DNA from 4 places in the Azospirillum sp. TSH58 genome. Region 4 is predicted to be linked to each of the others. Evidence: riboswitches for the same ligand, from Rfam matches in the RefSeq annotation. Region 4 holds a riboswitch; each other region holds the start of a gene.

Region 1 (2,193 bases), on a different replicon from region 4:
CGCGACGTCGAGCGTCTCGGCGCCGCGCCGGAAGGTCAGCGTCCGCCAGTCCACCGCGTCGGCGGACAACCCCGGCAGATGCCCGGCGCGCTCCATCAAGCCTACGGTCATGGGGCCCGCGCCGCTCTGAGGAAGTCCTCGACCGCCATGGAGCAGCCCTTGGCGTCCGCCCCGTCCGCCCGGCCCAGAAGCTGGAAGCCGCCGTCCACCTCAACCCCGGCGTCCTCGGTCAGGATGGCCGACGCGCAGTTGAAATGGGCCAGATCGTGATGGACCAGCACGCCGACGCTGCCGCGCGGCACCTCCTGCCCGGTCAGCGGGTTGATGACCCGGCTGCGGATCCAGTGCGGGCCGGACTTCACCGACGGGCAGGTCTCGTTGCCGTCGTCGTAGAACTGGGTGCTCAGCTCCGTCATGCCGTACATGTTGATGCACAGCCGGCGCGGCACGCCGAAAGTGGCGGACAGGCGGCCGTAGAACTCCTCCGCCGCCATCTCCCGCGACTGGCCCTTGAAGCCGCCGGTGTCGAGGATGCGGCTGCCCGCCGGCAGGGCGAAGCGCCGCCCCCGCTCGGCCAGCGCGTCCATCAGATGCACGACGCTGAAGCTCGCCCCCAGCAGGGCATAGGGTTCGCCGGTCGCCTCGGCGCGCGACAGCGCCTCGATCGCCCCGTCCACGTCCAGCCCGGCGTCGGAGACGAAATACCGGCTCTCCGCCGTCCCGAATTCGCTCCTGGCCAGCGCCAGATAATGGGCGAGCGAGGAGTTGGGCATCGCCTGTTCGGTCGGGAACAGGATGCCCATGCGCAGCCGTTCGACGTCCCCCATGAAACGGCGGCGGAAATTGACGGTCATGGAGCGGTCGTAGACCGCCAGCGTCGGGTGGTGGCTCTTGCCCCGCACGCCCTTGGTGGTGCCGCTGGTCATGAAGACGTGCGGGCATTCCTCCGGCGGCCGTCCGCTCAGCGTCAGGTCCTTGAAGGCGCTGATCGGCACGGCGGGCACGTCGCGCCAGCTCTTCACCGTGCGCAGGGTGCGCGCCCGCTGGGTGGCGAAGCGGCGGTAGGGGACGTTGGTCTCGAACTGGTGGGCGAAGACGGCCAGCGCCATGCGGTTGAACGCCTCCTCGTCCGCCTCTCCGGCGGCGATGAAGGCCAGCAGGTCTTCGACAAGTCGGGCTTCGGTCACGTCCGCACACACCTTTTGCAGCGCCAACAAACTGTTGCCGGAGCAAGCGGTGTCTGGATGGAATGGGGGTACGCCGTGCCGCCCTTCAGTCCCGTCCCTACGCCGGTATGACCCGGATCAGGTTCGATGGGTCACCGCGTTGTCCGGATGAAAGCGCCGGACCGGCGGAGTCTCAGCCTCCTAGCGAGGCCCCCCAGGGAACACTTCGCAAGCTAAGGGACCGGCCCCCGCCCGTCAAGGATGACCGGCGCGCCGCCCGTGGCACCCCCACAACCGCCGTGATAGGATCCGCGCCCGCGGGCGGCCGACGCCGGCGGCAGAACGGGGAACGGCATGGTGAGGATCGAGGACTGCACGCTGGTGTTCGCCGACACGGCGAACAACGCCCTGGTCGAACTGGCCATACGGGACAGCCTGTCCGCCTGCCGCTTCTCCAGGGTCCTGCTGCTCTCCGACCGCGACCCGAAGATTCCGGGCGTCGATTTCCACCGCATCGCCCCGATCCACAGCATCGACGACTATTCGGACACCATCAACGTCCGCCTGCGCCGGCTGGTGACGACCGGTCATGTCCTGATCGCGCAGTGGGACGGCTTCGTCGCCGACCCGCGGGCCTGGACGGAGGAGTTCCGCGCCTTCGACTACATCGGCGCCCGCTGGGGCTGGTACGACGACGGCATGACGGTGGGAAACGGCGGCTTCTCCCTGCGCTCCGCCGCCCTGCTCGACCGGCTGCGCGACCTGCCCTTCGAAGCCGGCATCCCCGAGGACCACGTCATCTGCCGGACCGAGCGCCCGGCGCTGGAGAAGGCCGGCATCCGCTTCGCCCCGGAGGCCGTGGCCGACCGCTTCGCCTTCGAACGGACACCGGTGACGGGACCGGCCTTCGGCTTCCACGGCCTGTTCAACTTCGGCAAGGTGCTGGGGGACCGCGCGCTGGAGGAACGGATCGAGGTGATGGACGGTCCGCTTCTCGACAAGCGCGAATACACCGACCTGATGACCG
Region 2 (2,193 bases), on a different replicon from region 4:
CGCTGTCGCGCCTGCTGCGCCAGAAGCGGTCGGTCCGCATCGCCGATCTGGTGACGGAGGAGGTGGACACCATCCCCGCCACCATGGACCAGGAGGAGGTGGCGAACCTGTTCCGCCAGTACGCTCTGGTTTCCGCGCCCGTGGTGGACGCCGGCGGTCGGCTGATCGGCGTCATCACCGTCGACGACGTGGTCCACATCATCGACGAGGAGGCCGAGGACGACATCGGCAAGCTCGGCGGCGTCGGCGACACCTCGATCTACCGCTCGGTTCTGGAAACCTCGCGCTCGCGCATTTCCTGGCTTGGGCTGAACCTGTTCACCGCCTTCGCGGCGGCGGGCGTCATCTCGCTGTTCGAGGCGACCATCGAGCAGATCGTGGCGCTGGCCGTGCTGATGCCGATCACCGCCTCGATGGGCGGCAACGCCGGGACCCAGACGCTGACCGTGGCGGTGCGCGCCCTGGCGACGCGCGAGCTGTCGTCGTCCAATGCCCCCCGCGTGGTCGGCAAGGAGGTGCTGGTCGGGCTTCTCAACGGCGCCGTCTTCGCCACGCTGGTGGGGGCCATCGCCGCGACGTGGTTCGAGCCGATGATCGGGCTGGTGATCGGCTGCGCCATGGTCATCAACCTGTTCGTCGCCGGGCTGTGCGGGGTGCTGATCCCCATCGGTCTGGACCGGATGGGCGTCGACCCGGCGGTGGCGAGTTCGGTCTTTCTGACCACGATGACCGACGTCATCGGGTTCCTGTCCTTCCTGGGGCTGGCGTCGCTTTTGTTGCTGTGACCAACGAAAAGGGGCTTGCCAAAGGCGGCTCTCTTCCGGATGATCCGGGCATTGGCTGGGGTGCCGTGCGGGATGCGCTCGCGCGGCTGAGATCACACCCATCGAACCTGTCTGGATAATGCCAGCGAAGGGAGCCGCCGCATGGTATCCGCGCCCTTATTTCATTCTGAGTCCGCCCATTCCGGGTCCGCAAAACCCACCGTCGCCGTGGTCGGCGCGGGGGTGATCGGCCTGTCCATCGCCTGGAGGCTGGCCGCCGCCGGCTGCCGGGTCGAGGTCTTCGACCGTGGCGCTGCCGGCCGGGGCGCCAGCCACGCCGCGGGCGGCATGCTCGCCGCCTGCGTGGAGACCGAACCCGGCGAAGAGAGCCTTCTGCCGCTGACCCGCGCCTCCCAGGATTTGTGGCCCGCCTTCGCGGCGGAGCTGGAGGCCGCCTCCGGCCTGGCGGTGGACCTGCGCGACGAAGGCACGATGGTCATCGCGCTGAACGCCGACGACGCGGCCAAGGTACGCTTCCTGCACGAGTTCCAGAGCAAGCTCGGCCTGCCGGTGGAATGGCTGAGCGGGGCGGAGGTGCGGCGGCGCGAGCCCTACCTCCAGCCGGGCGTGGCCGGCGCGCTGTTCTGCGCCGGCGACCATCAGGTGGACAACCGCAAGGTCGCCGCCGCCCTGCACGCCGCCGCCCTGCGGGCCGGCGCCGTGGTGCACGAGTACGCCGAGGTCAGCCGCATCGAGATCCGCGGCGGCCGTGCCGTCGGCGTCCAGGTCGGTGACCGGCTTTTCGAGGCCGACCGGGTGATTCTGGCCGCCGGGGCGTGGTCGGGCTGGATCGACGGGCTGTCCCCGGCGGTGCGCCCGCCGGTGCGCCCTGTGAAGGGGCAGATGCTCTGCCTGCGCATGGACGCCCGGCTGCCGCTGCTGCGCCACGTGGTGTGGACCCCCGGCACCTACCTGATCCCGCGGCTGGACGGGCGGCTGCTGGTCGGCGCCACGACGGAGGAGCGGGGCTTCGACGACCGGCTGACCGCCGGGGGCCAGTTCGCCCTGCTGGAAGGGGCGTGGCGCGCCCTGCCGGGCATCGCCGAGCTGCCCATTGAGGAAGCCTGGGCCGGTTTCCGCCCGGGCACCCGCGACGACGCCCCGATCCTCGGCCTCTCGGAGGTGGAGGGGCTGGTCTACGCCACCGGGCACCACCGCAACGGCATCCTGCTGACCCCGGTGACCGCGGATTCGGTGGCGCGGCTGGTCCTGACCGGGGAGACCGATCCGGTGATCCGTCCCTTCGCGCTCGACCGCTTCGCCCAGCCCAAGGGGGCCGCGGCATGAGCGTCCGCATCCGCGTCAATGGGCGGGAGGAGGATCTCGCCGCCCCCACCGTCGCCGCCCTGCTGGCCGAACGCGGCATCGC
Region 3 (2,193 bases), 260 kb from region 4:
AGGCCGCCGCCGCCAGCAGAAGCCCCAGCCCGGCCATCAGCACCAGCACCACCGGCAGCAGGAGCAGCCCGGGCAGCGGCAGATAAGCCGGCAGATGCGGTGCCAGCGCCACGGCGAGCAGCCCGCCGGCCATCACGAGGTCGCCCTGCGCGAAATTCACCGCCGCGGTGGCGTTCAGCACCAGCACGAAGCCGAGCGCGACCAGCGCATAGGCCGCGCCCAGAGCCAGGCCGTTGACGAGGAGCTGCAGGGTGATCAAGACCCCCTCACCTCACCACGCCGGTCACGTTGTCGTACCGCTTGGCGATCGCCGGCACGCGCGAGGCGCCGTCGTAGCAGACGATCACGGCGGAATGCGCCATGTTGCCCTTGCCGTCCGACCGGTAGGTCATGGCGAGCCCCTGGTGGGTCCCGGCGGACAGCGCCTTGCGCACCGCCTCCGCGTTCCCCGCGCCGTCCTGCACCGCCGCCAGCACCATGCGGATGCCGTCATACTGGCCGAGCGCGAAGGCATCCGGCTCCGCGTTGAAGGCGGCGCGGTAGGCGGCGGTGAAGGCCTCCACCTCCGGGCTGCCGCCGGAGATCGGCGAGGCCGCCGTCTCGGCGCAGACGCCCTTCAGTTCGGCCGGTTCCAGAAGCGCCGCGGTGCTCGGCTGGTGCATGGCGGAGCCGGCGACGATCGGCACGGCCACCCCGTTGGCCGCCGCCTGCCGGATGAACAGGGCGGTCGGGCCGGAATGCAGGTGCAGCACCAGCACATCGGGCTTGGCCGCCAGCGCCTTGGTCAGGACGGGCAGCAGATCCTTGGCGGCGGGGTCCACCCCCTCCTCGAACACCGGCTCGACGCCGAGCTTTTTGAAGGCCTGCTCCAGATGGGCCTTGCCGCTCTGCCCGTAGGCGGTCGTCTGGTAGATCACCGCCGGACGCTTCTTGCCAAGCTCCTCCGCCACATAGCGGGCATGGGCCTCCTTGGTCACGGCGTCGCCGGGGAAGAAGCGGAAGACCCACGGGTTGCCCTGCTCGGTGATGCTCGCCGTGCCCGACACGGTGACCAGCGGAATGCCGTAGTCCTGGGCCAGCGGCAGCATCGCCAGCATCTGCGTGCCCAGCATGCTGGCCGCCACCGCCGTGACCTTGCCGCCCGCCGCGCGCTCCAGCGCCGTGACCGCGGCCTCCGGCGAGGTGCCGGTGTCGATGACCTCCGACCGCACCGCCACACCCGCGGGCGCGTCCTTCAGCGCCAGGACGGCGCCGTTGCGCTGGCTCGTGCCCTCCAGCGACAGGAAGCCGGTCAGCGGCACCAGCACCGGAATCGAGGCCTCGCCGGCCCGCGCCGCGCCCGGCGGGAGCGACGCCGCGAAGACCGCCGAAATAGCCGTTGCCGAGAGGATGGAAAGGAAGCGCCGCATCAATGTGTCTCCTCCTGCCCGGCGGGGAACCGCGCGAGGACGAGGAGGCCAGGGGAATGGCGGCGGCACAGCCTCGAACGCTTGGCTCCCTTCGCTGGCATGACCCAGATCAGGTTCGATGGGTGTGGTCTCAGCCCGCCTTGCGGCAGGCACCCCAGCCGTTCGTGTGCACAGTGTGAGCCCGGCGCCCGGCTGTCAAGCGGCGGCCCGGCGCCTTTTCACAATTTTGCAACGCAGCAGACACGAGAGAGTCGCGCTTCCCGTGGTTCCTTCCGCCGCTCCCGGCCCGCGCCGGACCGTCGCCCCACCAGGAAAGTCGTCACGAAGGATGCGGCCCACTCCGTCGCACAGCACTGTCACCCTGCACCCCTTCGCCACGCCGCAGGGCGGATGCGGGCTGCGCGCCGTCCTGTCGGGGCGGATCGACCACGCCGCCCTGCCCGGCCTGACGCCCCTGCTCCGCCGCGTCGCGGACGCGCGGGCCGTGACCCTGCGCGTCGATCTGGGGCGGGTGGAGTTCCTCGATTCCTGCGGCATCGGCATTCTGCTGGCGCTCCGCAACGCCGTGCTCGACCGCGGCGGCGCCATCGCCTTCGACAATCACCCGCCGCGGATCCGGCGCGTGCTGGAGCGCAGCCGGATCGTCGTCCTGACGGACGCTCCGCGCGTCATGGATGGTTGCCCGGCGCTTCCCGCCGCCGCCTGACCCGTCGTCAGCCGCCGCGGCGCCGCGTTTCCCGATAGAGGATGTAGAGCCCGCTGGCGATGATGATCCCCGCGCCCG
Region 4 (2,193 bases):
CTTCGCGCTGATGCTCGACCGCGTGATGAACGGCATCTCCCGTCCGCTGTTCGGCTTCGTCTCCGACCACATCGGCCGTGAAGCGACGATGTTCATCGCCTTCACCTTCGAAGGCCTCGGCATCCTGATGCTCAGCCGCTTCGGCCACGACCCGATCATGTTCCTGATCCTGTCGGGTCTGGTGTTCCTGGCCTGGGGCGAAGTGTACAGCCTGTTCAGCGCGACCTCGGCGGACACCTTCGGCACCAAGCATGCGGCGAAGATCTACGGCGTGCTCTACTGCGCCAAGGGCGTCGCGGCCCTGCTGGTCCCGCTGGGCAACCTGCTGATGGAAGCCACCGGCACCTGGGCGACCGTGCTCTACATCTGCGCCACCATGGACCTCATCGCAGCCTTCTGCGCCATCGCGGTCCTGCGGCCCATGCTGCGCAAGCACCATGCCCGCAACGCAGAACTCGCCGCCCAGCAGGGTGCGGGGGGGCTGGCGGTGCAGCCCGGCCACTGATCGGCCCGCAAAGTCGTCTCAGGTTTCGTATCTCGGGCGCTTTATCTCGGAAGACTTCATCTCGGACTATGGCCGCCGCGCGCACCCCGCGCGGCGGCCTTCTTTCATTCCAGGAAGAAGGGACGGTTGTGGCCTTCGCCGGACTGGTTGAAGCGGTCCGACGACCAGAGGCCGTCCGGCTGCCCGTCCTGCGGATCGGCGTTCCACTCGTCGTCCTCCCGCATCAGCAGGGTGAGGCCGTGGCCCATCAGGCCGGCCAGGGCGACGAAGGCGATCATCTGGGATTCGAGCATGGGACGGGCTCCGGGCACTCGGGAGGGGGCTTTGTTTCTTGTTGTGATGCAGCATAGCGGCCCGGCTCAGGCTGCGCAATAGGATTTTGTATACCAGATAATGGATACCAGAGTCGCGCCAATTGCATCCGTGGGGTGGAATTCGCCGTGAATAGCGTTGACGTGGGTGGGGCGGATCGTTCAGCATGGCGACGTTCCAAGGGGAGCCCCATAACACGGGGCTGAGATGATGCCGTAAGGCGCCGAACCCTTTGAACCTGATCCGGGTCGTACCGGCGTAGGGACAGGAACAAACGGGCCACGGTCACGCGCATCCCATCGCGCACCCCTCCATGGGGACCGCTCCGGTCGTCCGTTCTGCCGCTCCGTCACACCCGGGTCTCCAACGATCCTATGTGCGATGGAGATCCACAGCAGATGCCCGACTCACTTCCCCCCGCTTCCCAAAAGCCCGCGCCCTCCGACCATTTCTCGGTGACGACCGGCCCGCTGCCGTCGTCCAGCAAGGTCCATGTGGCGGGGGAGCGCTTCCCCGACCTGCGCGTGGCCATGCGCGACATCCATGTCGGCGGCGGCGAGCCGCCGGTGCGCGTCTACGACACCTCCGGCCCCTACAGCGACCCCGCCGTGCAGACCGACATCCGCCGCGGCCTGGCGGAGCTGCGCCGCTCCTGGATCGAGGCGCGCGGCGACGTGGAGGCCTATGAGGGCCGCGAGGTCCGTCCGGAGGACGACGGGCTGCGCGCCGGCGAGACGCGCGCCGTGCCCGTCTTCGACCGCGCCGGGCGCCGTCCGCTGCGCGGCAAGCCGGGCCGGGCGGTCACGCAGATGGCCTACGCCCGCGCCGGCATCGTCACGCCGGAGATGGAGTACATCGCCGTCCGCGAGAATCTGGGCCGCCAGCGGCTGGCCGAGGCGGCGGCGCGGGACGGCGACGACTTCGGCGCCTCCATCCCCGACCATGTGACCCCGGAGTTCGTCCGCGACGAGGTGGCGCGCGGGCGGGCGATCATCCCGTCCAACATCAACCACCCCGAATCGGAGCCGATGATCATCGGCCGCAACTTTCTCACCAAGATCAACGCGAACATCGGCAACTCCGCCGTCGCCTCCTCGGTGGGGGAGGAGGTGGACAAGATGGTCTGGTCGATCCGCTGGGGCGCGGACACCGTGATGGACCTGTCCACCGGCCGCAACATCCACACCACCCGCGAATGGATCCTGCGCAACAGCCCGGTCCCCATCGGCACCGTGCCGATCTACCAGGCCCTGGAGAAGGTCGGCGGCAAGGCCGAGGACCTGACCTGGGAGATCTTCCGCGACACGCTGATCGAGCAGGCGGAGCAGGGGGTGGATTATTTCACCATCCACGCCGGCATCCGTCTGGCGCACATC

What was found. Region 4 has a riboswitch for thiamine pyrophosphate ahead of thiC (phosphomethylpyrimidine synthase ThiC). Riboswitches for the same ligand answer to the same signal wherever they lie in the genome.
Region 1: linked by a shared signal. The riboswitch ahead of TSH58p_RS25915 (long-chain fatty acid--CoA ligase) and the one ahead of thiC (phosphomethylpyrimidine synthase ThiC) in region 4 are both predicted to bind thiamine pyrophosphate.
Region 2: linked by a shared signal. The riboswitch ahead of thiO (glycine oxidase ThiO) and the one ahead of thiC (phosphomethylpyrimidine synthase ThiC) in region 4 are both predicted to bind thiamine pyrophosphate.
Region 3: linked by a shared signal. The riboswitch ahead of TSH58p_RS06490 (ABC transporter substrate-binding protein) and the one ahead of thiC (phosphomethylpyrimidine synthase ThiC) in region 4 are both predicted to bind thiamine pyrophosphate.

Annotation. Positions count from the first base shown of each region.
Region 1 is NZ_CP022367.1:977,627-979,819, reverse strand. Features, by position in the region: gene TSH58p_RS25920 (acyl-CoA reductase) at 1-111, opposite strand, end outside; gene TSH58p_RS25915 (long-chain fatty acid--CoA ligase) at 108-1,187, opposite strand; TPP riboswitch at 1,264-1,393, opposite strand; gene TSH58p_RS25910 (DUF5672 family protein) at 1,521-2,193, shown strand, end outside.
Region 2 is NZ_CP022366.1:48,611-50,803, reverse strand. Features, by position in the region: gene mgtE (magnesium transporter) at 1-785, shown strand, start outside; TPP riboswitch at 832-935, shown strand; gene thiO (glycine oxidase ThiO) at 927-2,111, shown strand; gene thiS (sulfur carrier protein ThiS) at 2,108-2,193, shown strand, end outside.
Region 3 is NZ_CP022364.1:616,049-618,241, forward strand. Features, by position in the region: gene TSH58p_RS06485 (branched-chain amino acid ABC transporter permease) at 1-259, opposite strand, end outside; gene TSH58p_RS06490 (ABC transporter substrate-binding protein) at 267-1,409, opposite strand; TPP riboswitch at 1,479-1,576, opposite strand; gene TSH58p_RS06495 (STAS domain-containing protein) at 1,738-2,115, shown strand; gene TSH58p_RS06500 (DMT family transporter) at 2,123-2,193, opposite strand, start outside.
Region 4 is NZ_CP022364.1:353,997-356,189, reverse strand. Features, by position in the region: gene oxlT (oxalate/formate MFS antiporter) at 1-505, shown strand, start outside; gene TSH58p_RS05225 (hypothetical protein) at 610-798, opposite strand; TPP riboswitch at 988-1,100, shown strand; gene thiC (phosphomethylpyrimidine synthase ThiC) at 1,216-2,193, shown strand, end outside.